2 regions of the Paenibacillus sp. SJS-P3 genome follow, and region 2 is predicted to be linked to the other one. Evidence: riboswitches for the same ligand, from Rfam matches in the RefSeq annotation. Region 2 holds a riboswitch; the other holds the start of a gene.
What was found. Region 2 has a riboswitch for ZMP and ZTP ahead of AC06G8_RS20865 (TIGR01440 family protein). Riboswitches for the same ligand answer to the same signal wherever they lie in the genome.

Region 1 (15,780 bases), 600 kb from region 2:
TATTCCGTCCGGACGGAAGATAATGCAGACCGGAATGCCGCCGTAACCGCCTTTGTCGACACGGAAGTATTCGCCGGACTTGTCCGTATCCGACTTGTCCAGCGTCCATTTCCGGCCGTCTTCTTGCCGGGTCACCGTTACGGTGATGGAGTCCGTGTCGTTTTTGTCGTACCGGTCCGTGTTCAGCGATACCGACCAGGCGTCCGAGGGCGAGAAGGCTTCGGACGGGAAATAACCTGCTGCCGGCCAGCCGATGAAATCATAATCGACGCTGCCAGCGGTCCTTCCTTTGTCAAAAACGTACATGGAGGAGTACGGCGACCCGTAACCGCCCGTCTCGACTGCCCGGACATAGCCGAACATCGTCCGGGTCATCGCCGGATTCAGGATCCATCTGCGGTGGCCGACCCGGTCGATATTGCTTGGATCGCTGTCCGACATGTAGCCGAGGACGCTGCTGTACAGCGTCGGGCTGCCCATATAGAGGTTGCTGCTGCTTGCTCCTGCATAACCCAGCTTGTACGGTCCCTCCTCCATCCCGGCCGGCTTGGCCGGAGAGTGGCTGAGCTGATCGTTCAGGGCGTTGATCAGCGATGCGCTCTGCTGCTGCCGATGCAGGGTCCAGTCCGGCTGCACGTCATCGGGGACTCCGGCCAAATAACGGACGAAATTCGTCGCCCGCACTCCGTCTTCGATATACTCGGCTTTTAATTTGCCTTCCTGGAAAGGAGCTGTCAGACTCGGCAATTGCTCGTAAATGTCGTTCCCGCTCATATAGGCAAAGGACCGCTTCATGGGCAGGTAGCTCTGCATCCATTTCTCGACGATCTCTTCCTTCGTTCTCGCGGCGGTTGTCTTCCCTATGCTGTCTGCGGCTTCGGCTGTCTGCGGCCATACGGCCAGCATGCCTGCGGCCAGGGCGCATGCGCAGAAGGCGGCCGTCGTCCTCGGCATCCATTCGCGAGGTTTCCAAGCGGTTTGATTGCGGTTCATTCGTTCCCACCCTCTTCACTCTATTCATCTGATGCCTTCTTCTCGTTATCGGCGGTAACGGGAAAAATCGGTAGGCCGCAAGACGAGTGGAGGACGAAATGGAGGAAGAAGCCGATAGCCTGCAAATGAGAGCGGGCTGTCGGCTTCAAAAGAGGGCATGAATGCCGGTTGTTGCTGGCACAGGGAGAGACAGGAAAGATGCAGGAAGGATGCAGGAAGGATGCAGGAAAGATGCAGGAAAGATGCAGGAAAGATGCAGGCTCTCTTCAGGCCCTCTTCGGCCCTCTTCAGGCCCTCTTCAGGCCCTCTTCAGGCCCTCTTCAGGCTACCTCTTGACCGCCAAGCAATAGTTCACATGATCGAAGGCCGTAATCGGGTGCTCGGGCTGGCTCTCATTATAGGCGTGAAACAGCTGCTCGGTAATTTCCTCCGGATTCAGATGCTGATCAATCCGCAAACCCATCTCTTCGAGCATCCGCTCCAGCTCGGAGCAGGAGTAGCCTGCCTGCATCGGCTCGCCCGCACGCGCGGTCATCATGAGCTGCTTCTGCACCCGCTCGCCTGCCTGAGGAGTGAATGTCTGCTCATCAGGATAATCGAAGACGATGCCGCTGCCGGCCGGAAGCAGGGAAACGATGCCGGACAACAGCTGCCGGAAATCGTCTTTGGCGAGGTAATAGCTGATGCCCAGCAGGCTGCAGAAGCTGAGCCGATCGGGATTGAACCCGGCGCAGGCCAGCACATGTCTCTGCCAATCCGGCTCGCGGAGGTCGACGGCGATGTGATGAAGATTGGGAGGCCGGTCCATATGCAGGGCGGACACGCGTGCATGCTTGTCGGCGGCCGTAACGGGATGGTCGAGCTCGAAGATCTCGAGCTTGGAGGCCCATTCCGGCTGGCGATAGGCGAACGTATCGTAGCCTGCGGCGAAGATGAGGTACTGCCTGGCTCCAAGCGCGGCGGCCGCAGCCAGTGCCCGCTCGGCAAATGCCGCCCGGCCGAGCGGAGTGGGTGAAAGCTGATGGTCGACAACCTTGCGGAGGGCTTGCTCCTGCGTCCCTGAGAACCCGGGCTGGAAGAACGCGATCGCCTGCGACATGTTGCTGGAGATTCCGTCGTATTCTTCATCGGTCAGCAGCTGCCTGGCGATCCGGTCGTCGAAGATTTTGACCGGATTGTGCTCGGCGTGGTAGGCGCGCGAGAACGCGCTGACAAGTGCGGTCAAGCTTTTTGATTCCATGATCATCACCTCTATTCCGTTGTATCATCGGGACGTGGCGAAAAACAACACTTGACTTTATTGTATTTTTATGGTATAATTTATCAAATATTTTTACATAGTTCACTATTCTGTCATATTTGAGGCGATTTTATTGTTCAGTCATACACGAATCTCCGCTGCGACCAATAGCTGAAGAGGAACAGGGAGGCTTCCGTCATCAGCTTGGCCGCGACGAGCGGGATGCCGATGCTGGCATGGAAGAAGAGCATCAAGCCGTAGTTCAGCAAGACGATCACGATGACGAGCGAGAAGTACCGGGGCAGCGATTTTGTGATCGCGGCCTCTTTGCCATGGGGGAAAACCATGCGGCGATTCATCGTGTAATTGAAGATGGAGCTGCATATCCGCGCTCCGATGACCGACAGGAGCAAGCTGGACGTCAGCCATTGAAGCAGGAGCAGCAGCGAGAAGTCCAGGATCGCGGCGAACCCGGAGGACGCGCAGAACTTCAGGAATGGAAAATAGATCCGGGCGGAATCGGCGAGCGGACGAAAGTGGGAGGACTTGTTGTCTTCCAGATAGACCGTGTCGATCGGCACCTCGACCAGGCCATAACCGGCTTGGGGAGCATCAAGCAGCATGTTCATCTCGTATTCGAAGCGCTCGCCCGGCACTTCGCACAGCCAGTCCAGCATGTCGGAGGAATACCCGCGCAGGCCGGTCTGCGTATCCTGGACAGGCCTTCCTGTCGCGAGGGCATAAACCATTCGCGTCGCCGAATTTCCGAAGCGGCTCCGCATGGGAACCTTGCCGGTGAATTGCCGGCTGCCGAGCACGATATGGCGGCGATGCTCGCGGACGGCTTCCGTAATCCGTACAATATCTCCAGGCAGATGCTGCCCGTCGCTGTCGGCGCAGACGACGCCCTCGCCGCCGCCCTGCCGCCGCACATAGTCGAAGCCGGTCTTGAGCGCGCTGCCTTTGCCTTCGTTCGACCGATGCGTCAGCACGGTGCAGCCCGTTTTCTCCAAGGAATCGAAGATCGTCCGGTATTGCTCGCCGCTGCCGTCGTCCACGACCAGGATCGGGTCGGAACTGACTGCCTTCAGGCTGCCGACAAGGGCGAGAAGGCGCTCGTCAGGCTCGTATGAGGGAATAAGGATGGTCATATCGGTTGCCTCCTTGTCAGGACTGGGGAACATAGATAATGTCGCTCACGCCTCGCTCGTTGCCCTTGCCGAGAGGATTGTTCACGACCCGGCCCATGAAGTACATCGTGGACGATCCGCCTCCGTCGAGATTGTAGGCTTCGGTGGCGCCGAGCTTCTTGAACAAGTCCGCGAACTCGGTGAGAGTCATGCCGCGGCTGTAGCCGCTGCTCCTTCCGTCGACCACGACAAACACCAGATGGTTGGGAGCGATCATCCCGATTCCGGTCCGCGGATTGGAGTCTTGAATGGAACGGTTGCCGAAGTTGCTGTCGATGCGCACGCTGCTGAAGTCGCCTGCGACCTCGCCGTCCTTCACGAGAACCGGCCCGAAGGAGAACGTGTTCGTCGCTCCCTCGGCAAGCAGGTCGGCCGAGGAGGTCTGCTCCTCGTCATAGGTCTGCAGGGTGCCGTTGCCGAGCAGGGCCAGGCCGTCGCGCGCCGGCTCGTCCCGGTACAAGGTGCCGTTGCGGATGATCACTCCATCGCTGCGGAAGCCGTAATAGTCGCCGTTGATCGCCAGCACGGCGTTGTTCGCCGCGGCGATCGCCGACGTGTTTTCGGTAATGTTCGTGCCGAAGGTGTTTTTGGCCAGGGCGGTCAACACGTTCGGGGTGTCGGCAAATTTCACGTCCGCCACGAAGTAAGTGACGGCATCGGAACCGGAGCCGGTCTGGACTTTCTTGATGCTTATCGTCCGGTTCGCATCGGAGTAGTTCCAGTCATCCGACTGGACTTGCGCCGTGGAAGAAGCGGCCGTCGTCTGCCCGACGGCGGTGCTGTTCGGGGCGACGACGACTTCGGCATGCTCGATCAGATAGCGGTCTGCCAGACGGTACAGGATGGTGGAGAGGATGAGGAGGGACATCGCGATGATAGCAATGATTTTGGTTTTTTTGCGCCGGTGGAACATGGCCGATCACTCCTTCAAGAGGTTGTTGCCGTTATCTTAGATCCGCTACCTGTAATGAAACTTAAATGGGAGGACGCCAATCAGGCCAGCCGCAGAAAATGCATTTACAATCTTGCCTGATTTCAGTATCATCAAAAGTAAATTCCGACTGTGCGTGACTGGCGGAGCATGGGTCCAACCATGAGGGAGCGCACGGATACAGCAGCCGTACGCCTGGGCAGAGGTAAGGGGGATACCCCTTACCTCTTTGCGTTTTTAAGCGGACAAAAAAAGGAGAGCTGCAGAAATGACGGAGCAAACGCTGATATTGGATGGGGCCCGAGTGGCCGGGGAAATCAAGGAGCAGTTGGCCAAAAGAGTCGAGACTCTAGCCGGCAAAGGAGTCGTGCCGTGCCTGGTTACGATTCTGGTGGGAGACGACCCGGCTTCCGAGACCTATGTCCGGATGAAGGGCAATGCCTGCCGGAAGCTCGGCATGGAGTCCAAGAGGATCCATCTCGATTCGGAAACGACGACAGGGGAGCTTGTGGACGTGATCCGCGGATTGAACGAGGACCCTGCCGTTCACGGCATCCTGCTGCAGCATCCCGTGCCGGAGCAGATTGACGAGAGGGAGGCTTTCGAGGCCATCGCGATCGACAAGGATGTGGACGGGGTCACGGCGCTCGGTTTTGCGCAAAACGCCTTCGGCTACGCAGCCTATCCATCCTGCACGCCTGCCGCCATCGTCGCCATTCTCGACTATTACGGCCTTCCGATCGAGGGCAAGCATGCCGTCGTCGTCGGACGCAGCCCGATCCTTGGCAAGCCCGTGTCGCTCATGCTCCTGAACCGCAACGCGACCGTGACCGTCTGCCACTCCAAGACGCAGCGGCTGAACGAGATTGTCGGACTTGGCGATATCGTCGTGGCGGCCGTCGGCAAGCCGAAGTTCATTCAGGGAGAATGGATCAAGGAAGGCGCCGTCATTCTCGATGCCGGCTACAACGAAGGAAATGTCGGCGACGCCGACTACGAGGCCTGCGCCCTCAAAGCGAGCGCGATTACGCCGGTTCCCGCGGGCGTAGGTCCGGTCACGATCGCGATGCTGCTCAAGCATACGGTGGATGCGGCGGAGAAAGCCCTTTCCGCCCGCTGATTGAAGACGGGAGCGGGATGAAGCCCAGGATGGACTGGACGAGAGAGGACCGGCTGCTCATCGTGAATGCCGACGATTTTGGACTGACCCGAGGGACGAACGATGCCGTCATGGATCTGTTTGCCCGCAGCTCGATTACTTCGGCATCCCTCATGATGACAGGCGCTGCCGCCAAGGAAGCCGTTGGCTCCGCCAGCCCTAAGGCCCGGAGCCATACGGGCATCCATCTTACGCTGTCCAGCGGAGAGACGTCGCCTCAGGCTCCTGTATATCGGGGGAGGGCGCTGCGCAGCTTGGTCGATGAGGATGGATTTTTCCATGCCGACATCTCGCTTCTGGAACGGCAGGGCGATCCCGAGGAGGTCAGGCTCGAGTTGGAAGCCCAGATCCAGGGCGCCATACAGGGAGGCATCGATCCGACCCATCTGGACAGCCATGCCGGAAGCGTGCTTGGCCTCCATACGGGCAGGGATTTTCTGGATCCTGTATTTGAGCTTTGCTGCCGATACGGGCTTCCTTTCAACCTTCCTTTGGGAATCGTGGAGCAGCCTTATTTCAGCTCGGTGCAAAAGGAAAGATTTCAAAGGCGGATCGATTCGGCTCGGCGAAGAGGAATTGTCCTCATCGACGATATGGTTTCACTGCCCTATTGTTCATCGGGCAGCTATGAAGAAGCCAAGCGGCAGCTGATTGAAATTCTAAGAGGCCTCAGACCGGGAATCACGCAGCTGACGCTGCATCCTTCGCAGGTGACGGAGGAGCTGAAGGCCGCGACAGCCTGCTTCCGCGAAAGGGAAATGGAGTACCGCCTTTTGATCGACCGCGACATCCGGCTGTTGTGGGAGACGGAGAAGATCAAGCTTCTGTCCTGGAGAGAGATCCGGGAGCTGCAGCGAGCGGGTTCGCGGGCTTGGCGAAGCCCGTGATTCTCTTTGAACGCAGCCTATTGCAACGGGGTGAAAGGGCATTGACCATTTGCCGCTCCGCTGACGGATGAGCAGGGAAGAGATGGCTTGATGCTCGCGGAACAGATTCTCGACAAGGATGCGCAAGAGCTGAGCTTTTCAGGGAACGGTCGACTTTTTTGGGGGCAAGCTATAGGGGAATGGAAAAGGGGCTGCCGAGTCTTGCTCGGCAGCCCTTAGAGTGCCGAAAAAGTGGTTATGGGTTTCAAATAAGGCCCAAATCGGTCCTTGGAGCGAAGCGAGAGTGGTCATGGGTTGCAAATAAGGCCCGAATTGGGCCTTGGAGCGAAGCGAAAGTGGTCATGGGTAGCAAATAAGGCCCGAATTGGGCCTTGGAGCGAAGCGAGAGTGGTCATGGGTTGCAAATAAGGCCCGAATCGGGCCTTGGAGCGAAGCGAGAGTGGTCATGGGTTGCAAATAAGGCCCGAATTGGGCCTTGGAGCAAAGCGAGAGTGGTCATGGGTAGCAAATAAGGCCCAAATCGGGCCTTGTAGCGAAGCAAGAGTGGTCATGGGTTGCAAATAAGGCCCGAATTGGGCCTTAGAGCGAAGCGAGAGTGGTCGTGGGTTGCAAATAAGGCCCGATTTGGGCCTTGGAGCAAAGCGAGAGTGGTCATGGGTAGTAAATAAGGGCCGAATCGGGCCTTGTAGCGAAGCAAGAGTGGTCATGGGTTGCAAATAAGGCCCGAATTGGGCCTTGGAGCGAAGCGAGAGTGGTCATGGGTTGCAAATAAGGCCCAAATCGGGCCTTGGAGCGAAGCAAAAGTAGTCATGGAGGGCAATAAAACCCTTATCGGGCCGCTGCCGAGTCTTGCTCGGCAACCTTGTTTCTCGCTCGGCAGCAGCCTTGTTTCTTGCTATTAACAGGTGAAGGATTCGACGCTCTGCAGATCCAGGCCGGAGAACGCCCAGCTGAACCCGGTCCAGCGGAAGCCCGCGACGGATGTGCGCCCGACAAAGACGGGATAGAACCAGAAGCCGGGCCCGAACCGGGGCCAGATGTACGTGAAGCGGAAGGAGCAGCCCGAGATGGCGCCGGGATCTACGGCGAAGGTCGAGACGAGCGGCTTCTGCGGCACCGCTTGAGGCGGTGGCGAAGAGGGAGCTTGAGCCCCGCCTGCAGGATCACCGGGAACACCGCCCGGCGTACCGCCCGGGAACCCGCCGGGAACACCGCCCGGGAAGCCTCCGGGAATACCACCCGGGAACCCGCCGGGAACACCGCCCGGCGAACCACCCGGCATGCCGCCCGGGAAGCCTCCGGGAACACCGCCCGGCGAACCACCCGGCATGCCGCCCGGGAAGCCTCCGGGAACACCGCCCGGCAAACCACCCGGCGTACCGCCCGGGAAGCCTCCGGGAGCACCGCCTGGCATGCCCCCGGGGAAACCGCCTGGAAATCCTCCGGGCAATCCTGGGGGCGTAGGAAGCATGAAACCCATGGTCAGAACTCCTTTTTGATCAGATGACTGCACGTGGCTACAGCAAGGTGATGGCGAGCAGATCGAACAGCACAAGCGGCAGGATCACATTGTTGTAGTACGGATTGACCGGTCCCGGCAGGAAGGCGCGGCTGCAGCCTTCATTGGAGAGACGGATGCAAAGGATGCTCTTGTGGCAATGAATGATGTAGCCTTCGAAAACGTCCCCGTCGATCGTCTCCACCTTGACGAGCCGATTCGCATGCTGCGAGCACAGCTGATGCAGATGGCTCTTGACCGACCGCAGCGTATGGCCGACATGCGGCTCGCATTTGTAGAACGGCTCCGCTGCCGCCGCTTCCATGTGGGAATAGGATGGGCTCATGAGGAAGATCCTCCTTTTATAGCAACCTGGGTTATCCTATGCAGATGCCTATGGCGAGGTTACGAAGGAGCAAGGAAAGCCGGCACCGGCAAGCTCCGGCTTGCTGCGGCGATGGCGGATCCGAGCCTTGCCGGACCCAGGACATTTTCCGAATAAAAAAGAAACTATCCGGGCTCATCCCCGTACTACAACAGACCAATCATTTAAAAGCTGTTCGAACACGCAAAAGAAAACGGGACTCCGAAGGGGAGTAGCTGCTACAGTAAAGTCGTCAATACGAGAGCCCACTCTCCGGCTTTACTGGCAATGCCGAACCGCATTGTTAGCGAGACCTTTGTGCATCCGAGGCCATTCATATCCTCGGGAAACAACGGTCTTTTTGCGTTCGGCCAGCTCATCTGGAGGAGGAAGAAGATGGATTTCGCTTTATTGATGGAATATGGATGGGTGCTGCTCGTCCTCATTGCCCTGGAAGGATTGCTGGCGGCCGACAATGCGCTCGTGCTGGCGATCATGGTGAAGCATCTGCCGGAGAAAGAACGCAAGAAAGCTCTCTTCTACGGCCTCGCCGGAGCGTTCGTATTCCGCTTCGCGTCCCTGTTCGTCATCTCGTTCCTCGTGGACGTATGGCAGGTGCAGGCGATAGGAGCATTGTATCTTCTGTTTATTGCCCTCAATCATATTTTCCGGAAAGTCATTGTCAAAAAAGGCGAGCGGAACGCGGAGCCGCATACCGGGGCCAAGCCCAAGAAAGCCGGGTTCTGGCCGACGGTCATCAAGGTGGAGCTGGCGGATATCGCCTTCGCCGTCGACTCCATCCTGGCTGCCGTGGCGCTGGCCGTGGCGCTGCCGACGACGAACCTGCCGAAGATCGGCGGCATGGACGGCGGCCACTTCGCCGTCATCTTCCTGGGCGGCTTCATCGGGCTGCTGATCATGCGCTTCGCTGCCAACTGGTTCGTCAAGCTGCTCGAGAGCAGGCCGTCGCTCGAAGTCGCCGCCTTTGTCATCGTCGGCTGGGTGGGCGTCAAGCTGGCGGTGCACACGCTGGCGCATCCCGCGCTGCATGTCATCCCGCATGACTTTGCCGAATCGACAGCCTGGAAGCTGACGTTCTACATCGTGCTTGTGCTGATCGCGGCCTGCGGCTGGTTCTTGTCCGGCAAGGCCAAGACGGAGCGGAAAGCGGAGACGGGAAGCTCGTTGTAACGTGGAATTCATCCGAGATGCAAGGCCGGACGCCCACAGCGGTGTCCGGTCCTTTTTTTCATCATCGGGGCGGCCGCTCGGGAATATTCTCGCCTTCGCCGCCATTGCTGGTAGAATGAAGGGAGTGTCTCTAGTCGGGGGAATGGGAAAGAGGGGAAGAGATGAGCGTCATACGGCTTGAAAATGTCACGAAGAAATACGAGGATGCTCTTATATTCCGCGAAATTTATTTTCGCGTGAGCCAGGGCGAGCGCGTCGCCGTCATCGGGCGCAACGGCGCCGGCAAGTCGACGCTGTTCAAGCTGATCATGGGCAAGGATGAGCCGACATCGGGCAAGGTGGAGGTTGATCCGAAGGCGAGGATCGGCTACTTCTCCCAATTTTCGGAGATGAGCGGCAGCCTGTCCGTCCAGCAGGAGCTGGAGCTGTGCTTCGAGCAGGTGGCCCTGATCGAGCGGGAGCTGCAGGAGGTGGCGGAGAAGCTGGGCACCGTCACGGATGACAGCGAGATGGACCGGCTGCTCTCGAGGCAGGCGGAGCTGTTCGAGCAGATGGAGCATCTGGACGGCTGGAACGTGTCCGTGGAGATCAACACGGTGCTGACGAAGCTCGGGTTCAACGACCGCTCGCGCCATCAGCCGGTGGACGAGCTGTCCGGAGGCTGGCGCAACCGCGCCGCGCTCGCCAAGCTGCTCGTGGAGCAGCCCGATGTCGTCCTGCTCGACGAGCCGACCAACTACCTGGACATCGAGGGAATCGCCTGGCTGGAGCAGTGGCTGTACCGGTTCGGCGGCGCCATGATCCTGATCTCCCATGACCGCCAGTTCATCGATAAGGTCGTCACGCGGACGATCGAGATCGAGAACTATCATTTCCAGGAGTATGAAGGAAACTACACTGATTACGTCCGCAAGAAGAAGATGCGCAAGAAGGAGCTCGACCGCCAGTTCGAGTGGGAGGAGGAGCTCCTGCTCATGGAGTCGGAAGCGATCGACAGCCGGGCGGAGCGCAAGTCGGCCAAGGACCGGCTGTCGCGCAAGCTGGCGGACAGCAGGAAGCGGATCGAGCCTCATCCCGTGAACGTGCTCATTACCGACATTTACGAGAGGCTCCGGTTCCCGGACAAGCTGGCGGAGGTCAAAGGAATCGGACAGGCCTACGACGGCCGGATCATCTTCGAGAACGTCAGCTTCGATATTCAGAAGGAAGACCGTCTGGTCATCACGGGTCCGAACGGAAGCGGCAAGTCGACGCTCATCAAGGCGCTTACGGGACAGGAGAAGCCGGAGAGAGGCGAGGTGAGCTGGGAGAAGGGCGTCGGGTACGCCTACTTCAACCGCATGTGGGAGGAGCTCGATCCGAAGGATACGGTCAGCCATGCCGTGAACACCTATGGACTCGGGCTTGACGCGCCGCGCAAGAAGGTGAACAAGTTCCTGTCCATGCTCCAATTCTCGGAGGCGGATCTCAGCAAGACGATCGGCAATCTGTCCGGCGGGCAGAAGGCGCGGGTGGCGCTGGCCAAATGCCTCCTGTCCGGCGCCGCCGTCATCATTCTGGACGAGCCGACGAACCATCTCGATCTGACGAGCATCCAGGTCATGGAGCAGGCGCTGATCCATTTCCCCGGCGCCGTCGTTACGGTCAGCCACGACCGCTTCTTCATCGACAAGATCGGCACGAAGATGCTCGCCTTCGATCCGGAGGCCGGAGTGACGATGCAGAATTTGTGAGGCGGGCAGAAGGCTCCGAGGGCGGCCCGGTTTTTGGACGCTAAGGAACGAGCTGCTGCAGAAGCTCGCCCCTTGCAGGTGAACAAATAAAGGCCAGGCGGTGTCCTTGAGGGACTCTGCCTGGCCTTTTTGTTGACTTAACCCATGGTTCAAGAAAAGAGTGCGTGAGGCTCCGTTCAGTCCTGGGGACGCGGCCCGGGCTCCAATCCCGTCGACGAGGCCGTTTTGATCAGCCGGATTCCGAGATCGTTCTCCAGCCGGATCTGGCAGGACAGCCGGACGGACGGGTCTTCGATGCCTTTGTTCCTCAGGGTGGCCGCTTCCGCCTCTCCCATCTCCGGGGCGTCGCCGGACAGCACTTCCACTGCGCAAGTGGTGCATCGGGAATTACCGCCGCAGCGGTGGAGCATATCGACCCCGTTATCCTCCAGCGCGAGCACGAGCTTCGTGCCTTCGCCCGCCTGAAGAGCTTCTTTTCCCTCGATTTGAATCGTCGGCAAGCGCGATCCCTCCTTTGAAATTTCAATTCTATAAATACATTCAAGCTCCATGCCCCTGATACCTGCAAAAACACAGCAGAAAAGGTCCTATTATCTCGCTAATATGAGCATGGAATGAGTTGCTTGGCGTCCATGGAATCCTCCTGGATGTGGGATGGGTTGAAATCGGGCTACAGCCATTGTACGGCCTCGATATTTCGTCGGGCATCGACTCATGAGTGCGGCTTTAACGGCATGGTTCCGGCATATGGGCGGTAAACGGCTTGGAAGAACCGGTTGTTTCCCGCGGAAGGACGGGATCTGTTGCATTTTGGACACATTATTTTCTTGAAATAGGCCAAATAGGTTGATCTATCAACTGATATTGATTATCATTACTAACTGAGGGTTTCAAAATCTGTCTATCCGGATTGGATATCGGCAGGCGCAACAGACTAGTCATGAATTGCGAATCGGCAAGCCGGCAATGATGGCGGCATCGGTTCCATCATCAAGGAGGATATCCCGTGGTAAAAAGCAAGCTGAAAGTTCCTGCCCTGCTGCTCAGCATCGCATTCATGTCCATGCTGCTCGCAGCCTGCGGAAGCGGCAATAATTCGAACACGGCGGCAGGCAACGACGCATCGCCGGCGCCAGCCTCGACGGCTCCGGCTGCGACGCCGGCGCAATCCAAAATGACGGACGGGCTCGGCCACGAGGTCGAAGTGCCGGCCAATCCGCAGCGCATCATCGCTTCCTACCTGGAGGACTACCTGGTCTCGCTCGGCGTGAAGCCGGCAGCCCAGTGGTCTGTAGCGAACGGCACCCAGGAGTACCTGCAGGATTCGCTGAAGGATCTCCCGACGATTCCATACGATCTTCCGCTTGAAGCGGTGACCAGCTTCGATCCGGATCTGCTCATCATCGGCTCGAACAGCGCCGTCGAAGGCGGCAAGTACGATCAGTATGCCAAGATCGCCCCGACCTTCGTGCTCGGCGACGAAGTGAACAACGACTGGCGCAAGGCGCTGCTGAAGATCGGCGAAGTTCTTCATAAGAGCGACGAAGCCCAAAAGGTGCTGGACGACTACGAGAAGAAGGCCGCAGACGCCAAGGCGAAGCTGGAAGCTGCGATTCCGGGCAAATCCGTTGCCGCCGTCTGGCTCGTCCAGGGCAAATTCTTCGTCGTCAGCGACAAGCTGTCGAGCGGAGCGGTGCTCTACAAGGATCTGGGGCTGAAGGCGCCGGAAGTCGTCAAGGAGATTTCCGCCTCGGGCGCAGGCAACTGGAACGCCATCTCGCTGGAGAAGCTGGCCGACCTGGATGCGGATTACCTCATTCTCGTGAACAGCGACAAGGACTCCGGATCCGCGGCGTTGAATGACGCCCTGTGGAAATCCGTGCCGGCCGTCAAGAACGGCAACGTATTCGAATATCCGAAATCGTCCAGCTGGCTCTACTATGGTCCGATTGCCAGCTCGCAGATGGTCGACAATCTGCTCAAGGATATCGTAAAATAAGAATGGAAAGATAGGAGGGAGCCGCGGCTCCCTTTTTTCGCTTGGAACTTATTTATTAAAACCTTGGAACTTTATTTTTCAAAGCCCTGGAACTCCATTTATCAACGCGGGAGTTCACCGCAACATGCGGGTGTCCGGCCGGGAGGCCGAATACGCCTGCAACTACAAGCAGACTGGGGAATCGGGACTATGGCAGCAACGACTCGCAAGGGAAGGGACGGCGGACAGCCTGCCGGAGATAAGGCGGACGACGCCTTACATAAGCTCCATTCCAGGCCAAGGACGGCTCTTGTCCTGATTGTTGCCGGGGTGGCGGCTCTTCTGTTCAGCCTGGCGCTGTCGGTCTCGTTCGGCGCGATGGACATCAAGTTCCGGATGGTATGGGAAGCGGTCTTCCATTACAACTCCGACTTGAAGGAGCATCAGGTCATTCAGGAGCTGCGCTTGCCGCGAGTGCTCGGATGCATGCTCGTCGGCAGCAGCTTCGCGGTTGCAGGAGCGGTCATGCAAGGAATGACGCGCAATCCGCTGGCGGATTCGGGCCTCATCGGCCTCAATTCGGGAGCGGCTTTCGCGATCGCACTCTGCCTCGCCTTCCTGCCTGGTCTTCCGTACCGTTATGTCGTGCTGCTGGCGTTTGTCGGGGCAGCGCTGAGCGCGGCATTGGTTTTCGCTCTCGGTTCATCCGTCCGCGGAGGGCTGACGCCGACGCGGCTCGTTCTCGCCGGCGTGACGCTCTCGGCGCTGCTGACAGCTCTCAGCGAAGGCATCGCCCTGTACTTCCGCATCGGCCAGGATCTGGCCTTCTGGTTCGCGGGAGGGGTCGCCAACATGCGCTGGCTGGAGCTGAAGATCATGACGCCATGGATCGCCATTGCGCTTGCCGGCGCCATGGCCCTCTCCCGATCGATCACGATGCTGAGCCTCGGCGAAGAGGTTGCCCGCGGACTGGGCTTGCGCTCCGGGCTGGTGAAGGGGCTTGGCCTCGCCATCGTCGTCGTGCTGGCGGGCTCAGCGGTGTCCGCCGTCGGCGCTGTCTCCTTCGTCGGGCTGCTCGTGCCGCATCTGGCGCGCAAGCTTGTCGGCGTCGACTATCGGTGGATCATCCCAACCTCAGCCGTGCTCGGAGCGCTGCTCGTCGTGCTGGCCGATCTGGCGGCAAGGACGGTCCATCCGCCCTTCGAGACGCCGATCGGAGCGATGATCTCGCTGATCGGCGTTCCCTTCTTCATCTATCTGGCCAACAAAGAGAGGAGGGAGCTATAGACGATGTTCATGTCCGAATCGGAGCGGCGCAAGCGCAGGAAAGCCTTGCTTGTCGCCGCCATCCTGAGCGCTGCGATCGCCATTGTTTTTGTCGTCAGCATGAATACAGGGGTGATCCGGCTCTCTCCGATCGATGTGCTGCGGACGCTGGCGGGAGGCGGGACGGAGCGCCAGCAGCTCATTCTGTTCGACTTCCGCCTGCCGCGGATCGTCATCTCCTTGCTGATCGGAGCCGGCCTGGCTGTATCCGGGGCCGTGCTGCAGGCGCTCTCGCGCAACGCGCTCGCGGATCCCGGAATCATCGGCATCAATTCGGGGGCGGGGCTGACCGTGCTGCTGTTCATCGCTTACTATCCGGCGCCGGCCGCAACTCCGGCTTACCTGCTGCCTCTGCTAGCCTGGGCGGGGGGAGGAGTCGCAGCCGCGCTCGTCTTCCTGCTGTCGTATCGAAGGCATATGGGGCTGTCCTCGAACCGGCTCATTCTGAACGGCGTCGCCGTCAACTCCGGCTTCGCCGCGGTGACGATCGTCGTCTCCCTGCGGATCAACCCGGAGCAGTACCAGTTCGTCGCGACATGGATGGCCGGCAGCATCTGGGGCAAGGATTGGAGCTATGTGCTGGCGCTGCTGCCGTTCATCGCGGTCCTCCTGCCCTATGTCTTGTTCAAGGCCCGGACACTCAACGTGCTCAACCTGGGCACTCCTATGGCAACAGGACTCGGAACGTTCGTGAACCGGGAGCAGGCTCTGCTCCTGGCCGCGGCGGTCGGGCTGGCTGGATCCTGCGCGGCCGTCAGCGGCAGCATCGGATTTGTCGGCCTCATCGCCCCGCATCTGGCCCGCCGTCTTGTCGGGCAGCGCTATCAGGCGCTGCTCCCGGTCGCGGCTCTGTCCGGAGCGCTGCTCGTCATGGCTGCCGATACGATCGCCAAGGTGATTCTGCAGCCAGCGGAAATTCCGACCGGAATCATCGTGGCGGCAGTCGGCGCCCCGTATTTTCTTTATTTGCTGTACCGCTCGAAGTAGAGATATCCTTGCTTGTTTGATCGCCGGCCGGAATGGTTCCGGCCTTTTTTTATGCCTGCGGATTGCACCTATACAATTGTCCGCAATCCTTCGTTGAGTTCCCTGCTCTTGAGCAGCGGGGCTTTTTTTCGAGAAAAGGAAGCAGACCTTTCCGCGCATGCATAAAAGCAGCTGGCATAGGAAATCATTCAGGTAGCTTCGCTCAAAGAAAGGAGGACTTTCCATGAAAACCGCTTTTTTGAAACTGATGGCGATCGCAGCCATCGCTTTGTTTGCAGTCCAGGGCCAAGGAAGCGCCAACGC
Region 2 (15,780 bases):
GACAGTACTTTGGATTCGGCCACGGCGACGGGAGTCTCCACCCGGATCGTGTCCAGGGGCATTTCCCTCGTGATCTCATAGGCCATCAGCGTGGCTACTTCGTCGACAAGCTCGCGGAAGTCTTTGGTCTTGGTGTCTTTGTCCCGAATATACGTCAGCTTGTGCTGGATAAGCGGATGGTCGCATATGACCAGATTGCCCATGGGGGTTGCCCTCCTGAATTTCGCTAAAATTTGCTTTTCTCCGACAGCATCGGAGCATAATCCCAACTATTATAGCATTCCCCAAGAGCGAGCGCATCAAGCATTGTAGAAGGCTAAATATCGCTGCGGAAGCAGATGGCTCCAGGCAGGCTTAGTCCCCGTCTCCTTGCTTCCGTATTTCCAAGGCTGGCCGGCCGGATCCGCACCCGGTTCCATCGCAGGCATACGGAGGATAAACTACGTTCGGCTCTCAGGGCAAGGCGGCTGAACGGCTGTCCACGCAAAGAAACCCCCGTTCAGCGGAGAATCGCCGGACGGGGGTTTCTTGCCTATTAATACTTGATATCGGTATAGAGCGGGAAGCGGCCCGTAAGCTCGCGTACGATGGCGCTGGCCTTGGCCAGGACGGCCTCGTCCTTCGGACTGCGGAGGGTCATGTCGATGACGTCTGCGATCGTGCGCATCGCGTCCGCGTCCATGCCGCGCGAAGTCGCGGCCGGCGTTCCGATCCGGATGCCGCTCGTAACGAACGGGCTGGTCGGATCGAACGGGATGGCGTTTTTGTTCACCGTGATGCCGACGGAATCAAGCACATGCTCGGCTTCCTTGCCCGTGATGTTCAGGTTGCGGGTGTCGAGCAGCATGAGGTGGTTGTCCGTGCCGCCGGAGACGATGTTCAGGCCTTTGCCAGACAGGGAATCGGCCAGCACCTTCGCGTTGTCGATGACGTTTTTGGCGTAGGTTTTGAATTCAGGCTGCAGAGCCTCGCCCAATGCCACGGCTTTGGCCGCGATGATGTGCATCAGAGGACCGCCCTGCGATCCCGGGAAGACCGCCTTGTCGATGGCGGCCGCCCAGGCTTTGGTCGTGAGGATCAGGCCGCCGCGCGGTCCGCGCAGCGTCTTGTGCGTCGTTGTCGTCACGAAATGCGCGTGCGGCACCGGGCTCGGGTGCAGGCCGGCGGCCACCATGCCGGCGATATGCGCCATGTCGACGAAGAAGAGCGCGCCGACATCCTTGGCGATCTGGCCGATCTTCTCGAAGTCGATGATGCGCGGATAAGCGCTCGCTCCGGCTACGATCATGCGCGGACGATGCTTGAAGGCCGCCTTGCGGAGGTTGTCGTAGTCGATCGTGAACGTGTCTTCCTCGACGCCGTATGCGACGAAGTTATAGTAAAGGCCGGATGCGTTGACTGGGCTGCCGTGCGTCAGATGGCCGCCATGGGCCAGGTTCATGCCGAGAACCGTGTCGCCAGGCTTAAGGGCAGCCAGGTAAACCGCCATGTTGGCCTGAGCGCCGGAATGCGGCTGGACGTTGGCGTGCTCGGCGCCGAATAGCTCCTTCGCGCGGTCGCGCGCGATGTCTTCCACGATGTCGACATGCTCGCAGCCGCCATAGTAGCGCTTGCCCGGATAGCCTTCAGCGTATTTGTTCGTCAGAACGCTGCCCATCGCTTCAAGGACGGCTTCGCTGACGATGTTTTCCGATGCGATCAGCTCGATGTTGTCGCGTTGGCGCTGCAGCTCGAGCCCCATTGCCTTCAATACTTCAGGATCCTGCTTGCGGAGATTTTCCATGTTGGATCAAGTCCTCCCTCATAATGGATGCATCAGTGATTAGAACATCAGTGATTGGAACATCAGTGATTGGAACATCAATGATTAGAACATCAGTGATTAAAACATCAATGATTAGAACATCAGTGATTAGAACATCAGTGTTTAGAACATCAGTGTTTAAACCATTCGTTCTTCAGAGCTTAGAACATCAGTGCTTAAGATAGGCTCGCCTTTCAGTCGCAGCTTCCGGCAGAGCCGGACAAATCATCCCGAGGCGGCAGCTCGTAGACGGCGCGGGAGCCTCCGATCAGCTTCGGCCGAGTGAACGCCATCGTCACACGCGCTTCGCCGATCTGCTTCAGGGAAGGACGCAGAGGCACGGCGACCCGGCGCAAATGCATGCCGATGAGCGTTTCGCCGATATCGATGCCGGCATGAGCCTGCACCGTCTCCACGAGGCAAGCATCCGCCAGGTGACGGTAGGCATAAGCGGCCATCGAGCCGCCGGCGCCAGGCACCGGCACGGCGGCGACTTGCTCCAGTCCGAGCCTCTCGGCAACGGCACGCTCCAGAACGAGCGCCCGGTTCAAATGCTCGCAGCACTGGTACACCGGCGTGAAGCCGATCTCCTTGCGCGCCGCCTCCACGCCGGCAAATATCGCCGCTGCCGCATCCGTGCTGCCCGAGGTGCCGATATGCCTGCCGAGCACCTCGCTCGTGCTGACTCCGATAACGAGCAGCTGTCCTTCCCGCAGGCATCCGCCGCCAGCGAGCTCGCGCACAAGCGTTTCGACCCCGGCGGTTATTGCCGCCTCCGGCTTCGATCCATTCGTCATCCCAGCATCCTCCTGTCTCAGCCCCTTTTCCGTCTCCGCTGCAAGCGGCTCCCGGAAGAAAGGACAAGTTCACCGTTTCGGTTCTATTATACCGGACCGAAGGCCTTTTAGACGAGACTACCCAAAATGACAAAGAGAGCAACGCGCGCAAAAAAGATTGCGTGCTTGCTCTCTGCCCAGGCGACCGGCCGTATGTTCCGATGCTCCATCGTGGTTATTCCCACTTCGTCGCCAGTTACACCGGAAACCGTGTTTCTTGCTTTCATCATAGCTTACACGAAAAGGGAAAGTCAATGATGGATAAGCCTTCTGCAAGGCCTCTTTTTCCCAATGAATGCGATCCGAAAAAAAGGCGCGCTGCCGCGCCGATCCCGCTATCCTTCATTCCTTTCGGATGATCCGGATTGGAATTCCGGACGCTCCAGCAAGCTCAACAGCGCCTCGCGGATTTCCTCCGCGCAGCGGGCGTAATCCTCGTAGGAGCCTCCGTACGGATCGGCGATGTCCGGAAGGGGAAGCTGCCGTTCCAGCTCCCGGATCCGCCGTTCCACAGCGTCGTCGGGACGGCGGCCAAGCGACTGGGCGATCATTCGTTCGCTATAGTGCCTGTCCAGCTCTCCGGCCGCTCCAACCTGTCCCGGTGAGGCGTATTCTTTCAAGGTATGGACTTTTCCGGAAGCTCCCGGCCAATACCTCAGAAGCGCTTGCTTATGGGAGGAAGTCATCGTCAGCACGAGATCGGCCCATTCAAGCAGGCTTTCGCTCGCAGGCGTCGATGCGCCCTTATGAGCGATGCCGTTATTCTCCAGCACCTGAAGCGCATAGCGCGATACAGGCAATCCGTCCACGGTCGATACTCCCGCTGAGCGGACTTCAAGCCGCAGCCCCCTCTCAACCGAGAGCTCCCTCAGGAATGCCTCTGCCATCGGGGAACGGCAAGTGTTTCCGGTACAGACAAACAAGATGCGCATGGACTCCCTCTCCTTTTCCCTTGAGCGGCTTCCCCTGCCGCCGGGATATCCCTACAGCAGGAAGAGGATGCCGAAAGTAAGTAAAATCGCCCCGCCCGCCGCTTCCCCGTAGCTCCCCATGCTTCTCCCGATGCGCCGGCCGGCCAGCAGTCCGGCTACCGACATCAGCCCTCCGGCCATTCCGAACAGCAGGATGGTGAGAATCAGGTCGGCCGCGAACATCCCCAGCGAAATTCCGACGGAGAAGGAATCGACACTGACGCTCAGAGCGAACAGCAGCATGCCTCCCGCGGTCCGGTGGTCCGTGAAGGACGGCGATTCGCCATCGCCTCTCCAAGCGGCGAGAAGCATATGGCTGCCGAGCAGAATGAGCAGGATTCCCGCCGCGGCCGTCGCCACGTGACCAAGCAGAAAGCTCATGTAATGGCCCGTGTACAAGCCCAGAAGCGGCATGACGACATGGAAAATGCCGATAATCAGACTCAGCTTCAAGATGTCCCGGATCCGGATGCCTCTCATTCCGATGCCGACTCCCAGCGAAAAGGCATCCATCCCGAGAGCTAGCGCCATGATCAATAAAGTGAGCAGCTGTCCTTCATGCAGTCCCGCTTCCAACATTTGCGCAATCTCTCCTTACCTACGCTGGCTTGTTCTATCCAGCTTATGCGGACAAGGAGAGAGAATATGACCTGTCCCGGAGAGCGGGACGAGCAGACGAGCAGGACCTGGCTCGCAGAGCGGGGGACGAGCAGACGCGCAGGACCTGGCTCGCAGAGCGGGACGAGCAGACGCGCAGGACCTGGCTCGCAGAGCGGGACGAGCAGACGCGCAGGACCTGGCTCGCAGAGCGGGACGAGCAGACGCGCAGGACCTGGCTCGCAGAGCGGGACGAGCAGACGCGCAGGACCTGGCTCGCAGAGCGGGACGAGCAGACGCGCAGGACCTGGCTCGCAGAGCGGGACGAGGTCTGACGCATGGACTGCAGCCATACGAGCAGCAGGGATTATTGCGTTGGTAGCCCTTCGATTTCAGCACATAGCGGGGAACCCACCGTTTTATCGGACATACGTTCCGCTATTTCGCCCCAAAGCCGGTTTCCTTGCAATTATCGGACATACGTTCCGCTATTTGTGCAGAAACCCGCTGTTTCCTATGTCTTTCCTTGAAATAGCGGATCCTATGTCCGTTAAAATTATTTTAACGCACGATTTGCACGAAATAACGGATCCTATGTCCGATAGCCGATGAAGAATCAGGAAAAGTAGGTGAAGCTGAGGTCGGCCCGCAGATGGAGCTGCCTTTAGCCCGCATCGACCTGCCTGCCGCCGGCGGCCTTGGCCAGCCGGTTAAGCAGAGCAAGACCGATGCCTTCCGACGGGCAGGCTTCGGCCCAAATCCGCTCGGCGCCAAGCTCGTCGAACTCTCGCAGAACGGAATAGAGCGATCGGGCGGCGCTTTCCAGCTTCCCGAGAGAGCCGCAGGCTAGGACAGCATCGGCCCGGTAGGAAGCCGCCGTCTCCTCGTAGGCGAGAATGCCGGTGCGAAGCCCCAGCGCAGACGCCGCATCGGCCTCGGCTTGGATATATGCGCTCACCGCTTCCGGCGAACCGGATACGAGGGTCATCTCCCCGCGCGGCGCATAGTGGGCGTATTTCATGCCGGGCGAGCGGGGCGCCGTCGGCTGGGAAGCAGCGGTCTCGGAGACCGCCATCCGGGACGCCGGCTGCCCAAGGGCCGGGATGCCGGCTCCGGCATCGAACTCGACGGCGTACCCCGCCGCCCGCAGCTGCTCCGGCGTTACGCCGCCGGGCCGCAGGATGCGGACCGACCGCTCTCCGATAGCCTCGACAACTGTCGACTCCAGCCCGACTCCGGTCGCTCCGCCGTCCAGCACGCCGCCGATCCGTCCGGCCAGATCCTCCAGCACATGCGAGGCAGCAGTCGGGCTTGGACGGCCCGAGCGGTTCGCGCTCGGCGCCGCGACGGGACAGCCCGCTTCGCGGATCAGAGCCAGCGCCAGCGGGTGGTCCGGCATGCGGACCGCGACGGTATCCAGCCCCGCCGTCACGCGCGGCGATACGGCATCCGGAAGCGCCGGGAGCACGAGAGTCAGCGGACCGGGCCAGAAGGACCTCATCAAGCCGCGCTCCGTCTCCGTCAGGCTTGCAGCGAGCCCTTCCAGCTGCCGCTCATCGGCGATATGGACGATCAGCGGATTGTCGGATGGCCTCCCTTTCGCTTGAAACACGCTTTCTACCGCCGCCGTGCTGCGGGCATCCGCGCCGAGGCCGTACACCGTTTCCGTCGGAAAGGCCACCGTTCCGCCGGAACGCAGCAGATCGGCAGCTTCCTGCAATTCTTTTGCCGAAACAGCTCCCGCCGCTCCGCTTCTCCAATAAATCGTGCTTGTCGTCGTCATTCGGTTCCATTCCTTCTCATCCGGGATTGCCGCGGAAGCCCCCGGCGATATAGCTACAGTATACCTCTCGCGCCGCCGCGTTACCAACCTTCCGATGCCTTCCGTCCATGCGGGCAGGAAATGAAAACACCCCTTGCAAAGACTGCTCGCGTCCGCCGGCAGGCAGATCCCATCGTCATTGATAAGGGGTGAACGTAGATATCAAGCCGCTTGGATGGCGCGCCATCCGGCAGCAGAGACGGACTCCGGCTGAACGGACATCGTTGTCCGCCAAAGGCGCCTCTTTCATTCTTTCTCGGACGCCGAGTAGCTCCCGCCCGGCCCATCAGGCAAAGAGTCCGCGCAGGAAGGAGAAGAACGACTCGATCAGCTCCCAGATGAAAAACTTCGCTTCTGGGGCTTGTCCTGCCTCTGCAGGAGCATTGGCCGAGGCTGATTTGCCGGCATCGGCCTTCGACAGCCGGTCCGGCTTGCTGTCCGCGACCGCAGCAGCAGCCTCTGCCTTCGGAGCCGCGTCGCCGGACGATGAGTCCAGGAAGCATAGCGGAGGGAAAAGGACGCACCACCAGTTCTGGCCTTTTCCTTCGCCAAGGGTGATAAGGAGCGCTTCATAGTCGCCTGCCGGATAAACCTGCTCGCCGTAGACTTTAGTGGGGAAAGCCACTTGGCCGAGCTCGGCTTTGTAGCTGTAGTAGAATCCGCGATCCTGCAGCGTGCGGGCTACGACGCCTTCGATTTCCCCCATGCGGGAATGCAGCGTGGCACGGGCTTCTTCGATCGTCTGAGGCCCTGCGGCCCAGCCGTTCATCGCCTGCACGACGGCATCGCGCACGACGCGCTTCGTAGCCTGGTCGACGGCGGAATCCGAGTTGGCGAGGATGCGCAGCCGGATGGCCTCGCTTGGAATGGAGCTTTGCGCCAGAGCGGCGTCGTTGCGGACATTTTCCCAGCTCATCATCAGAAAGGCGACACAGACGATGAGGTACAGGTAGGACAGGCGGAACGGGAACCGGTACGAATGGGCTGATGCCGAATAAGGACGGGAAGCTGCGGACGGATAAGGGCGGGACACCGAAGTATAGGAATGAACGGACATTGCACAAGCTCCTCTCGGGCACCCGTCGGCACCGCCGCTTGCGTTCCGGAACGTCTCTATGCTCCAGTATGTCCGCTCTCTGCTCTTCTATACCTTGCCTGCGAATCTGAATTTCGAAGATTGCGAGATTAAAAGGGCTTGAATCGGGGAAGGCTGGCCTGTAACGAGGAGGCAAGGTGCCGAAGACAGCCCGAGCCGCCCTTTCCTAGCCATTTATAACCTAAGCCTCGGTTGCGAAGGCCGTTCTCTGCAACCAAGCATTCTGTCCGGATTGCCATCTCCCCGTGCGGCAGCACCCTCCTGCATCAGCCGCAGGATCGGCGTCATGATCAGCGCTCGACTCCCGCAGCACCGGACGCAAGGCAGAGCTGCAGCGCGGCAGCTCCGTCCCTGATCGCATGGAAATGGCATCGGCTTCTACATTTCAGAGCCTATCGTCCTGACTGCAACGACATGGCGCTCGATGCCGCCATAATCGGTCACGATCGAGATGTCGTCCCAATGCCCGATTTCCTCAAGCAGCGCAGCGACCTGCCGGGCTTGTCCGATGCCCAGCTCGAAGCCCACGACCGACGGAAGCCGCGTCAAAGATTTGAGCTGCTCCGCCATCGCGCGATACGGATTGAGGCCGTCCTCCCCGCCGTCGAGGGCAAGCCTCGGCTCGAACTCCCTCACTTCCCGCTGCAGTCCCGGCAAATCGCCGGCCGGAATATAGGGGGGATTAGACACAAGAACGTCGACTTCGAGTCCCTCCATGCTTCCCCCGCCGGAAGCCAGAAACGGCTGGAGCAGGTCTCCCTCTATAAACGCGCTCAGCGCAGCTCCGAGACGGAGAGCGTTGCACTCGGCTGTACGCAGCGCCTCCGGAGACAGATCGGAGGCGTGCACCCGCCATGCCGGGCGCTCCGCGGCCAACGTGACGGCGATCGCGCCGCTGCCCGTGCCGACGTCGAGGACGACAGGCGCAGCAGCGGCGGCCGTCGCTTCCAGGCCGGCAGACCGCAAAGTGGATGCGGCAGGCTTGGCGCTGCCCGGCAATGCCCCGGCCGCGGCAGCCGAACCTGCCGCATGCGGCCACAGCCGGTCCGCCGCCTCCAGCACCGCCTCCACGAGCAGCTCCGTCTCGGGGCGCGGAATCAGCACGGCCGGCGTGACGGCGAACGGCCGGCCGTAGAACCACTGCTCCCCGGCTATATACTGTGCGGGTTCTCCCCGCCCCTTGCGGGTGATGGCTTCCTCCCAAGCCGCCAGCCGCTCCGGCGGGAACGCCTCCCGGCCGTCGCGCAGCAGCTCCGCCCGGTTCAAGCCGAGCAGATGCTGAAGCAAAAGGGAGGCGTTGTCCCCCGCTTCCTCCACGCCGCAGCGGTCCAGATAGGCTTCAGCCAGCTTGCGGGCGGCCTGGATCGAAGTCCCTGCTTCTTGGCGGAAAAGCTCCGCTGCCCGGCCTTGATCGTTATCGCTCATGTTTTCGAGCCTCCTGAAGGGTGATGACCTGCGCATTGATGAAAAAAAGCCCCATCCCGATCGGCGGGCTTGGGGCGTATGTTGGCCACTGTGCATGCTGCGATGCCATGTACACTGCGATGCGCTGTGTGCCACGATGCGCTGTGCATGCTGCGATGCCATGTGCACTGCGCTTTGTGCCGCGATGCGCTTTGCACTGCAATTCCGATGCTAAAGCTGCAATTGCAATCCGCAGCCAAAGCCGCCTCAATCCCGCTTAGGCGAGATTTTCGCGCTCCAGCAGCTCGGCCTGCTCGGCGAGCGACAGGGAATTGACGATGTCGCCCATGTCGCCGTTCATGACGGAATCCAGGCGATGCAGCGTGAGGCCGATACGGTGATCGGTCACGCGGCTTTGCGGGAAGTTGTACGTGCGGATCCGCTCGCTGCGGTCGCCCGTGCCGACTTTGCTCTTGCGCTCGCCGGCGATCTTGGCTTCTTCTTCCTGACGGTGAATATCATAGATGCGGGCGCGCAGAACCTGCAGCGCCTTGGCCTTGTTGTCGTTCTGCGACTTGCCGTCCTGGCAGGTGGCGACGATGCCGGTAGGCACATGCGTCACGCGCACGGCGGACTTGGTCGTGTTGACCGACTGGCCGCCCGCTCCGCTGGAGCAGAACGTGTCGACGCGGATATCCTTGTCGTGGATCTCGATCTCGACTTCCTCGACTTCCGGCATGACGGCCACGGTGGACGTGGACGTATGGATCCGGCCGCCGGATTCCGTCACCGGGATGCGCTGCACGCGGTGCGCGCCGCTCTCGAACTTCAGCTTGCTGAACGCGCCCTTGCCGGTGATCTTGAAGATGACTTCCTTGAAGCCGCCAAGATCGTTCTCGCTCGCATCCATCAGCTCGACGCGCCAGCCTTGAGTCTCCGCGAAGCGGGTGTACATGCGATACAAATCGGAAGCGAACAGCGCCGCCTCGTCTCCGCCTGCAGCGCCGCGGATCTCCACAATGACGTTCTTGTCGTCGTTGGGATCCTTGGGCAGCAAGAGGACGCGAACCTGCTCCTCAAGCCCGGCGAGCCGCTCGCCCAGCTCCTCGAGCTCCATCTTGACCATCTCGCGCATCTCGTCGTCGAGCTTCTCGCCTTGCATCGCTTTGGCGTCCTCGTACTGGGCATGCACTTCTTTATATTCCGTATAAGCGCTGTAAGCGCCTTGAAGATCCGATTGTTCCTTCGACAAATCCCGGAGCCGCTTGGGATCGCTGGCTACATCAGGATCGCACAGCAGCTCGCTCAGTTTTTCGTACCGGTCCGCAAGCGCTTGTAAACGGTCCAACACCTGACTTCACCCCTAGTGATATTCTGTAAAAAAAGTCCTGACATCCATTATACCATATGTGAGACTTATTCATAAATGGTTAAGCCGTGGAAAAACGCGCGGCGATTCCAAATTCCCGGTGCACCGCAAAACGCCCTGCGCGCCGATAATCGGCGGCAGGGCTGGCTGCGCCAAGGGCGTGGCCGGACGAATCGGCTTCCCTCGGTTCTTGAATCCGCGCTAGACGTTGAAGCGGAAATGCATGACGTCGCCGTCCTTGACGACGTACTCCTTGCCTTCGAGGCGCAACTGGCCGCGCTCGCGGGCGGTGTTCATGGAGCCTGCGGCGACGAGATCGTCATAGGACACGACCTCGGCGCGGATGAAGCCGCGCTCGAAGTCCGTGTGGATGACGCCGGCAGCCTGAGGCGCCTTCATGCCCTTGCGGATCGTCCAGGCGCGGACTTCCTGCACGCCGGCCGTGAAGTACGTGTACAGGCCGAGCAGCTTGTACGCGGACTTGATGAGGCGGTTCAGGCCGGATTCCTCCATGCCGAGCTCCTCCAGGAACATCGCCTTGTCTTCCCCTTCGAGCTCCGCGATCTCGGCTTCGACCTTCGCGCTGATCGGCACGACTTCGGCATTTTCCGCCAAGGCGAATTCGCGCACGATTTTCACATACGGATTGCCTTCGGCATCGGCGACTTCTTCCTCGCTCACGTTGGCCGCATAGAGCACGGGCTTCATCGTCAGCAGGTGAAGGTCGCGGATCAACGTCTTCTCTTCGTCGCTCAGCTCGACGCTGCGCGCCGGCTGGTCGTTGTAGAGAGCTTCCTTGATTCGCTCCAGCACTTCGACTTCCTGGGCGTATTGCTTGTTGCCGCCCTTCATGTTCTTGCGGGAGCGGTCGATGCGGCGGTCGACGGAGTCGATGTCCGCGAGGATCAGCTCCAGGTTGATCGTCTGGATGTCGCCCAGCGGATCGACCTTGCCCGATACATGGGTGATGTTCTCGTCCTGGAAGCAGCGCACGACATGGCAGATAGCGTCCACTTCGCGGATATGGGCGAGGAATTTGTTGCCGAGGCCTTCGCCTTTGCTGGCGCCGGCGACGAGGCCCGCGATGTCCACGAATTCGAATGCGGTCGGCACGGTCTGCTTCGGCACGACGAGCTCGGTCAATTTATCCAGCCGCTCGTCGGGAACTTCCACGACGCCGACGTTAGGGTCGATCGTGCAGAACGGATAGTTGGCGGATTCCGCTCCAGCCTGAGTAATTGCGTTGAAAAGCGTCGATTTGCCCACGTTGGGAAGACCGACGATGCCACATGAGAGCGCCAATGAAAACAACTCCTTCAAAGTCTTGTCCGATAAGAAAGGGTATCAAGCGCGCATCCCTTCTTCTCTTCTCTACGCGAACGTTCTCCGCCGCATAAGGCGGCGAAGCCGTTAGGCTTGATCTCTAGGAGCCATTATACATGACATCGTGCAATTTAAAAAGAAAAGCCGCGGCTTGGGCGGCCCCTCGGACTTGCAGAAATGGAAGCGAAAGGAGGCGGGCCATGGACGCCCTGCTCAGACCGCGCGGCGGGCGGCCGGCATCAGCGCCAGAATTCCATCCGTACGGAACGTGCGCGGCTGCCGCTTGGCCAGATCGAAAGCCTTCAAATGCTTGCCGCTAAGCCCTTCCACACGCACGAGCCGGCGGCTCAGGCTGCCCTTCGCATCCTCGTAAATCATCTCCACTTCACGTCCGATCCACTTCCGGAATTCCATGCCTTGACCCCCTCGATATAGGAACGTATATTCTTATTTTATTATAAACGAGAATGTATGTTCTTATGCAATGAAAATTATTTCCAACCCCAGGATGGCCGCCGGCTCGGCAGGAGATGCAAAAAAGCTTCCGGGCAGAAGCGCCGGAAGCTTGAGGACAACAAACAGGAATCATGGATGTTGTCCGTCTTGGATAGGGTCCATCAATGGATATGATTCATCTTGGATATGATTCACCTTGTATATGATTCATCTTGTATATGACTCACATGGATATGATCATCTTGGATAGGGTCCATCTTGGATATGATCCATCAAGAATTCCAACAATGAATGTTACGGTTTATCGGATGCCGGGCCGGCCTGCGTTGTGAAGGCCTCTTCATCCGCTGGATCCGGCATCGAATGCCGTGCCGAAACAAAACTCCACTGCCGTCTGATCTAAGGCTGCTCGCCTTCCTCCACGCCAAGCGCATCCAGAAGTCCCTGGTCGGCAGGCATGACCTCCGGAGCGGTCAGAGCTTCCTTCGGCACCTGCACGGCCTTCGCCTCGTTCCAGCTGCCGTAATCCAAAGCCAGCTCCTGATGGAGCTTGGAGGGATTGCCTTCATCATATTCAATCGTGACATCCGCATCGGCCTTCAGCCGCTTCAGCAGTCCCGTCTTCTCATCGAATTCAAGCGTATACGCAAGCGAGGCGACCTGGATGGAATCCCGGATCGCTGCATCCATCTCGTCGGTTCCCATCGTGCTGCGGAGCAGATCGCGCACGAGCGCCTCGGCGGCCGCGTCCTTGCCGTCGCCGCTGTAGGCCAGCGTTATGACGCCTTCCTTGGAGGAAGCCTTGAAGCTCGCTGCATGCGGCTTGATCTTGTCGAGCTCCTTGGAGGGTGCGATCTGGAAGTCCGACAGCGTCGCCTTGATCTTCGGCACTTCGGAGGCCAGCATCCGGCTCCAGGACGCATTGGAGTGATCGTACATATAGTAGCCGTCCTTGTTCAGGTACGAGTCGATGGTCGACTGGTCGCCCATGAAATCATTGACCGTCACTTGCTTCAGAACGAGCGGCTCCAGGAAAATAGAGCCTTTATTGCTCATGGACATGGACGTCGTCTCCCCGTCCGTCACCATCTCCTGCTTGAGCTCCATGTCCAGATCGAAATTCCGGACTTCCGCCAGCGCCTTGCCGCCGCGCTCCAGCATGGAGGCGGGCGACGGACCCGCGTCATTCTGCCCGACGGGCGATGGAGACGGCGCCCCGGTCGTCTGAGCGGCTGGCGACGCCGCCCCCCCTTGGTCCTGTGGTCCCGCGCAGCCGGCGGCGATGAGCAGGGAGCCGAGCATCAAGCCGGCTATCAGATGCCGCTGCCGCCGCTCCGGGCGGCTGCGGAATGGATTCGAGATTAGATTCATGCTGTCATGCTCCTTTCCGGATGGGCTGTCCGCGGCCCTCTGCCGTATCGGCAGCCCCGTCCCGAACCATACTAATGGCGGGAGGTGAACCGCTCATGGAGAACAAGTCCCATCAAGGTAACTATAAAGGAACGTCGCACAGCCATGCAAAGAACCAAAATATGGAATTCGTCAACGACGTGGTGGAGGATGTCAAATCCGTCACTAATTTTACGGGCAAAAAGAAGAAAACCGACTGAAGCCGGCATCGTCTTCCGACCATCCGCAATCAGCCGCGATTCCAATTGCCGAGCAAGGAAACCCGTCTCAAAGCGAAAAGCCGCCGAAAGGCGGCTTTTCGCTGAATCCATAAAGAGAACGAAAGCTCATGCGATGGCAAGACAATGCAATCCCCCTATGCACCCAGAGCAAAATGGCAGGAGAGGACAGGCATCTTTATCGCTGTCATTTGCCAACCGGCGCAGCTGTCAGCACAACACCCTCCAAGCCGACGGCGATGAAGCGTGTTCCATCCCAGATTACGGAAAATAACCGTTGGAACCGTCTATGGTCGCGCGCTCGTTTTTTTCCATGCTGCCCCATCGATGGATGTATAATAATCGGCTTGCCCTTTGAAGCCGAGCTCAGGATATTTCTCCCAATAGCGACAAGCCATTTTTGATTGAATTTATAAATAAGGACATTATCGCCTCTTGCAGAGGTTTCGATGGGCTTCAGCGACCATTGGGTCCCTTCCTTGGATATGGCAGCGACAGGAAACGTGTACGAATAGGAGGCTATCTTGAAATGGGTCATGCCTGCCGCAACGAATTGCTGCCCATCCCAAACGAAATCTTGCCAATCGAAATCGGATGGCTTGAGCGGATATTTCCCTATATCTTTATATTCGGCGCTCCCGTCACACCCAGGCATCCTTGCTGTAGCCCCGCTCCTCCCAGTACCCCGTATGATCGCCTTTGATCAGCTCGATGCGATTGAGCCACTTCACCGATTTGTAGGCGTACATGCGCGGCACGATGAGCCGGACAGGACCGCCGAGATCGCTCGGGATCGGCTTGCCGTCATGAAGGACGGCCACCATGACATCGTCCATGACCGCCTGCTCGAGAGTCAGCGAGTCGGTGTAGACCCCGTCGCCAGAGTAGAACTTCGCCGTCGCCGCCCCTGCCTTCACGCCTGCCTGCTCCAGAAGCAGCTTCAGCGGAATGCCTTCCCACGTATTGCCGTACACCGACCAGCCCGTCACGCAGTGGAAGTCGCTGACCTGGACGGTCCGCTTCAGCTCGACGAACTGCTCCCAGTTCCAGATGAAGCTATTCTCCACCAGCCCGTCTACCGTGAACGACCAGTCCGCATTCGTGAAGGACGGAATCGGCGTGACCGTGTAGACGCGGAAATTCCCCTTGGCCCCGCCGCCTTGCGGAGGCAGCGATGCCGGCAGCGGCTGCGGAGCGGGGATGAGCCGGTTGGCATCGCGGCTCGCCAGCTCTTCCGAGGTCGCTCCGCCGGCGCTGCCGAGCGCCCTCCCCGCCCATTGCAGGAAGGAAGGTCCGACCGCCAGCGCAATGCCCGCCCCTACGGCTGTGCGTATGAACGTCCGTCTGGATATGAGCGCTTCCGGAGAGGCGGCCGGATGCAGTCCGTCCTCCTTGCCAGTGCGGACCGTGCGGCGGCCAGCCTGCTTGAGCCATTTCAACCGGGTGATGGAATGGTACAGCACATAGGGCAGGCCGATCCAGGTCAGCAAGTCATGCCAGGTCAGAGCCGGATTCGCCCAGCCGGGACCAAGCTGCCGGTGCAGCCAGAGCACGATTCCCGACAGCAGCCAGCCGGCGAGCAGAGCCAGCACGACGATTACGTTCGCTCGCTGCCAAGGCTTGCCTCGCAGCTGCTTCCAGTGCTTCGGAGCGAGCAGCGCATAGGCCGCCATCGGCAGCAAGGATGCAAGGCCGAGCACGATATGGATTCCTTTCAGCCAGACGCGGCCTTCTCCGAGCACGCCTCTCCAGTAGCCTCCGAACAGCATGAGCCCCGACACCGCCAGCAGAAAGACGATCCATCCGTTCAGCGAATGGATCCCGGCGAGCTTGCGGCCGTAGCCTTTGCGGAGCGTTGCCAGCCAGTTCCCCATTCCTCGTCCTCCTTTCAGCAATTGCTTCTCTTCAGGTAAACGTCCGAAATTCTCGGTTGGATGACGCATCCGCGCCATCGTTGGAATCCTGTTCCTTGATATGGACATCATTCTTCAAGCCAAACGGCCCGCCGCAGGGCGCTTCCGGAAGGAAAACACGCTGGACGGGCCGCAGAATGGCCGAAAAAAAGCTATGGATTGATAAATACCGTTTTGAGATGAGCAATATAGGTCACTCCGAAGCCAAGCCCTTTGGCCACAGTAGCCAGCGGCACATACGTCTTGGACTCCTTGCCTACCTGCTGCAGGTAGGCCGGAGAATCGACCGGCACGGCGACTCCGTTCACGGTCACGGTCGTGGCGCCGATCTTCACGCCGACCGTCAAGCTGCCGTACTTGATGTTGGCCGTCGACGTTTTGGCATCCCATACGGTTTTCGCGCCTACGGCCTGCACGATATCCTGGATGGCGATGTAGTTGACGCCTTTTTTGAGCACCGGCTTATAGGGGGTGTCGAGCTTCTTGCCGACGGCATAGATGTTCATCGGCGAACCGGCCGCGGGAGCAGCCAGATCGATGCCGGCTCCCCATACCGCCGCC

Region 1: linked by a shared signal. The riboswitch ahead of AC06G8_RS00855 (bifunctional 5,10-methylenetetrahydrofolate dehydrogenase/5,10-methenyltetrahydrofolate cyclohydrolase) and the one ahead of AC06G8_RS20865 (TIGR01440 family protein) in region 2 are both predicted to bind ZMP and ZTP.

Annotation. Positions count from the first base shown of each region.
Region 1 is NZ_CM160043.1:178,843-194,622, forward strand. It holds gene AC06G8_RS00835 (S-layer homology domain-containing protein) at 1-993, opposite strand, end outside; gene AC06G8_RS00840 (class I SAM-dependent methyltransferase) at 1,319-2,233, opposite strand; gene AC06G8_RS00845 (GtrA family protein) at 2,371-3,384, opposite strand; gene AC06G8_RS00850 (phosphodiester glycosidase family protein) at 3,401-4,336, opposite strand; ZMP/ZTP riboswitch at 4,481-4,562, shown strand; gene AC06G8_RS00855 (bifunctional 5,10-methylenetetrahydrofolate dehydrogenase/5,10-methenyltetrahydrofolate cyclohydrolase) at 4,623-5,474, shown strand; gene AC06G8_RS00860 (polysaccharide deacetylase family protein) at 5,504-6,400, shown strand; gene AC06G8_RS00865 (hypothetical protein) at 7,299-7,880, opposite strand; gene AC06G8_RS00870 (hypothetical protein) at 7,918-8,244, opposite strand; gene AC06G8_RS00875 (TerC family protein) at 8,659-9,453, shown strand; gene AC06G8_RS00880 (ABC-F family ATP-binding cassette domain-containing protein) at 9,615-11,186, shown strand; gene AC06G8_RS00885 (2Fe-2S iron-sulfur cluster-binding protein) at 11,363-11,686, opposite strand; gene AC06G8_RS00890 (ABC transporter substrate-binding protein) at 12,193-13,185, shown strand; gene AC06G8_RS00895 (FecCD family ABC transporter permease) at 13,375-14,451, shown strand; gene AC06G8_RS00900 (FecCD family ABC transporter permease) at 14,455-15,477, shown strand; gene AC06G8_RS00905 (hypothetical protein) at 15,701-15,780, shown strand, end outside.
Region 2 is NZ_CM160043.1:4,558,030-4,573,809, forward strand. It holds gene upp (uracil phosphoribosyltransferase) at 1-203, opposite strand, end outside; gene AC06G8_RS20860 (serine hydroxymethyltransferase) at 536-1,783, opposite strand; gene AC06G8_RS20865 (TIGR01440 family protein) at 1,999-2,601, opposite strand; ZMP/ZTP riboswitch at 2,769-2,850, opposite strand; gene AC06G8_RS20870 (low molecular weight protein arginine phosphatase) at 2,976-3,572, opposite strand; gene AC06G8_RS20875 (manganese efflux pump MntP) at 3,624-4,190, opposite strand; gene AC06G8_RS20880 (hypothetical protein) at 4,220-4,543, shown strand; gene AC06G8_RS20885 (L-threonylcarbamoyladenylate synthase) at 4,873-5,991, opposite strand; gene spoIIR (stage II sporulation protein R) at 6,317-7,087, opposite strand; gene prmC (peptide chain release factor N(5)-glutamine methyltransferase) at 7,505-8,551, opposite strand; gene prfA (peptide chain release factor 1) at 8,808-9,881, opposite strand; gene ychF (redox-regulated ATPase YchF) at 10,101-11,201, opposite strand; gene AC06G8_RS20910 (hypothetical protein) at 11,436-11,636, opposite strand; gene AC06G8_RS20915 (DUF6612 family protein) at 12,078-13,049, opposite strand; gene AC06G8_RS20920 (hypothetical protein) at 13,145-13,288, shown strand; gene AC06G8_RS20925 (hypothetical protein) at 13,494-13,961, opposite strand; gene AC06G8_RS20930 (molybdopterin-dependent oxidoreductase) at 13,948-15,180, opposite strand; gene AC06G8_RS20935 (SGNH/GDSL hydrolase family protein) at 15,372-15,780, opposite strand, start outside.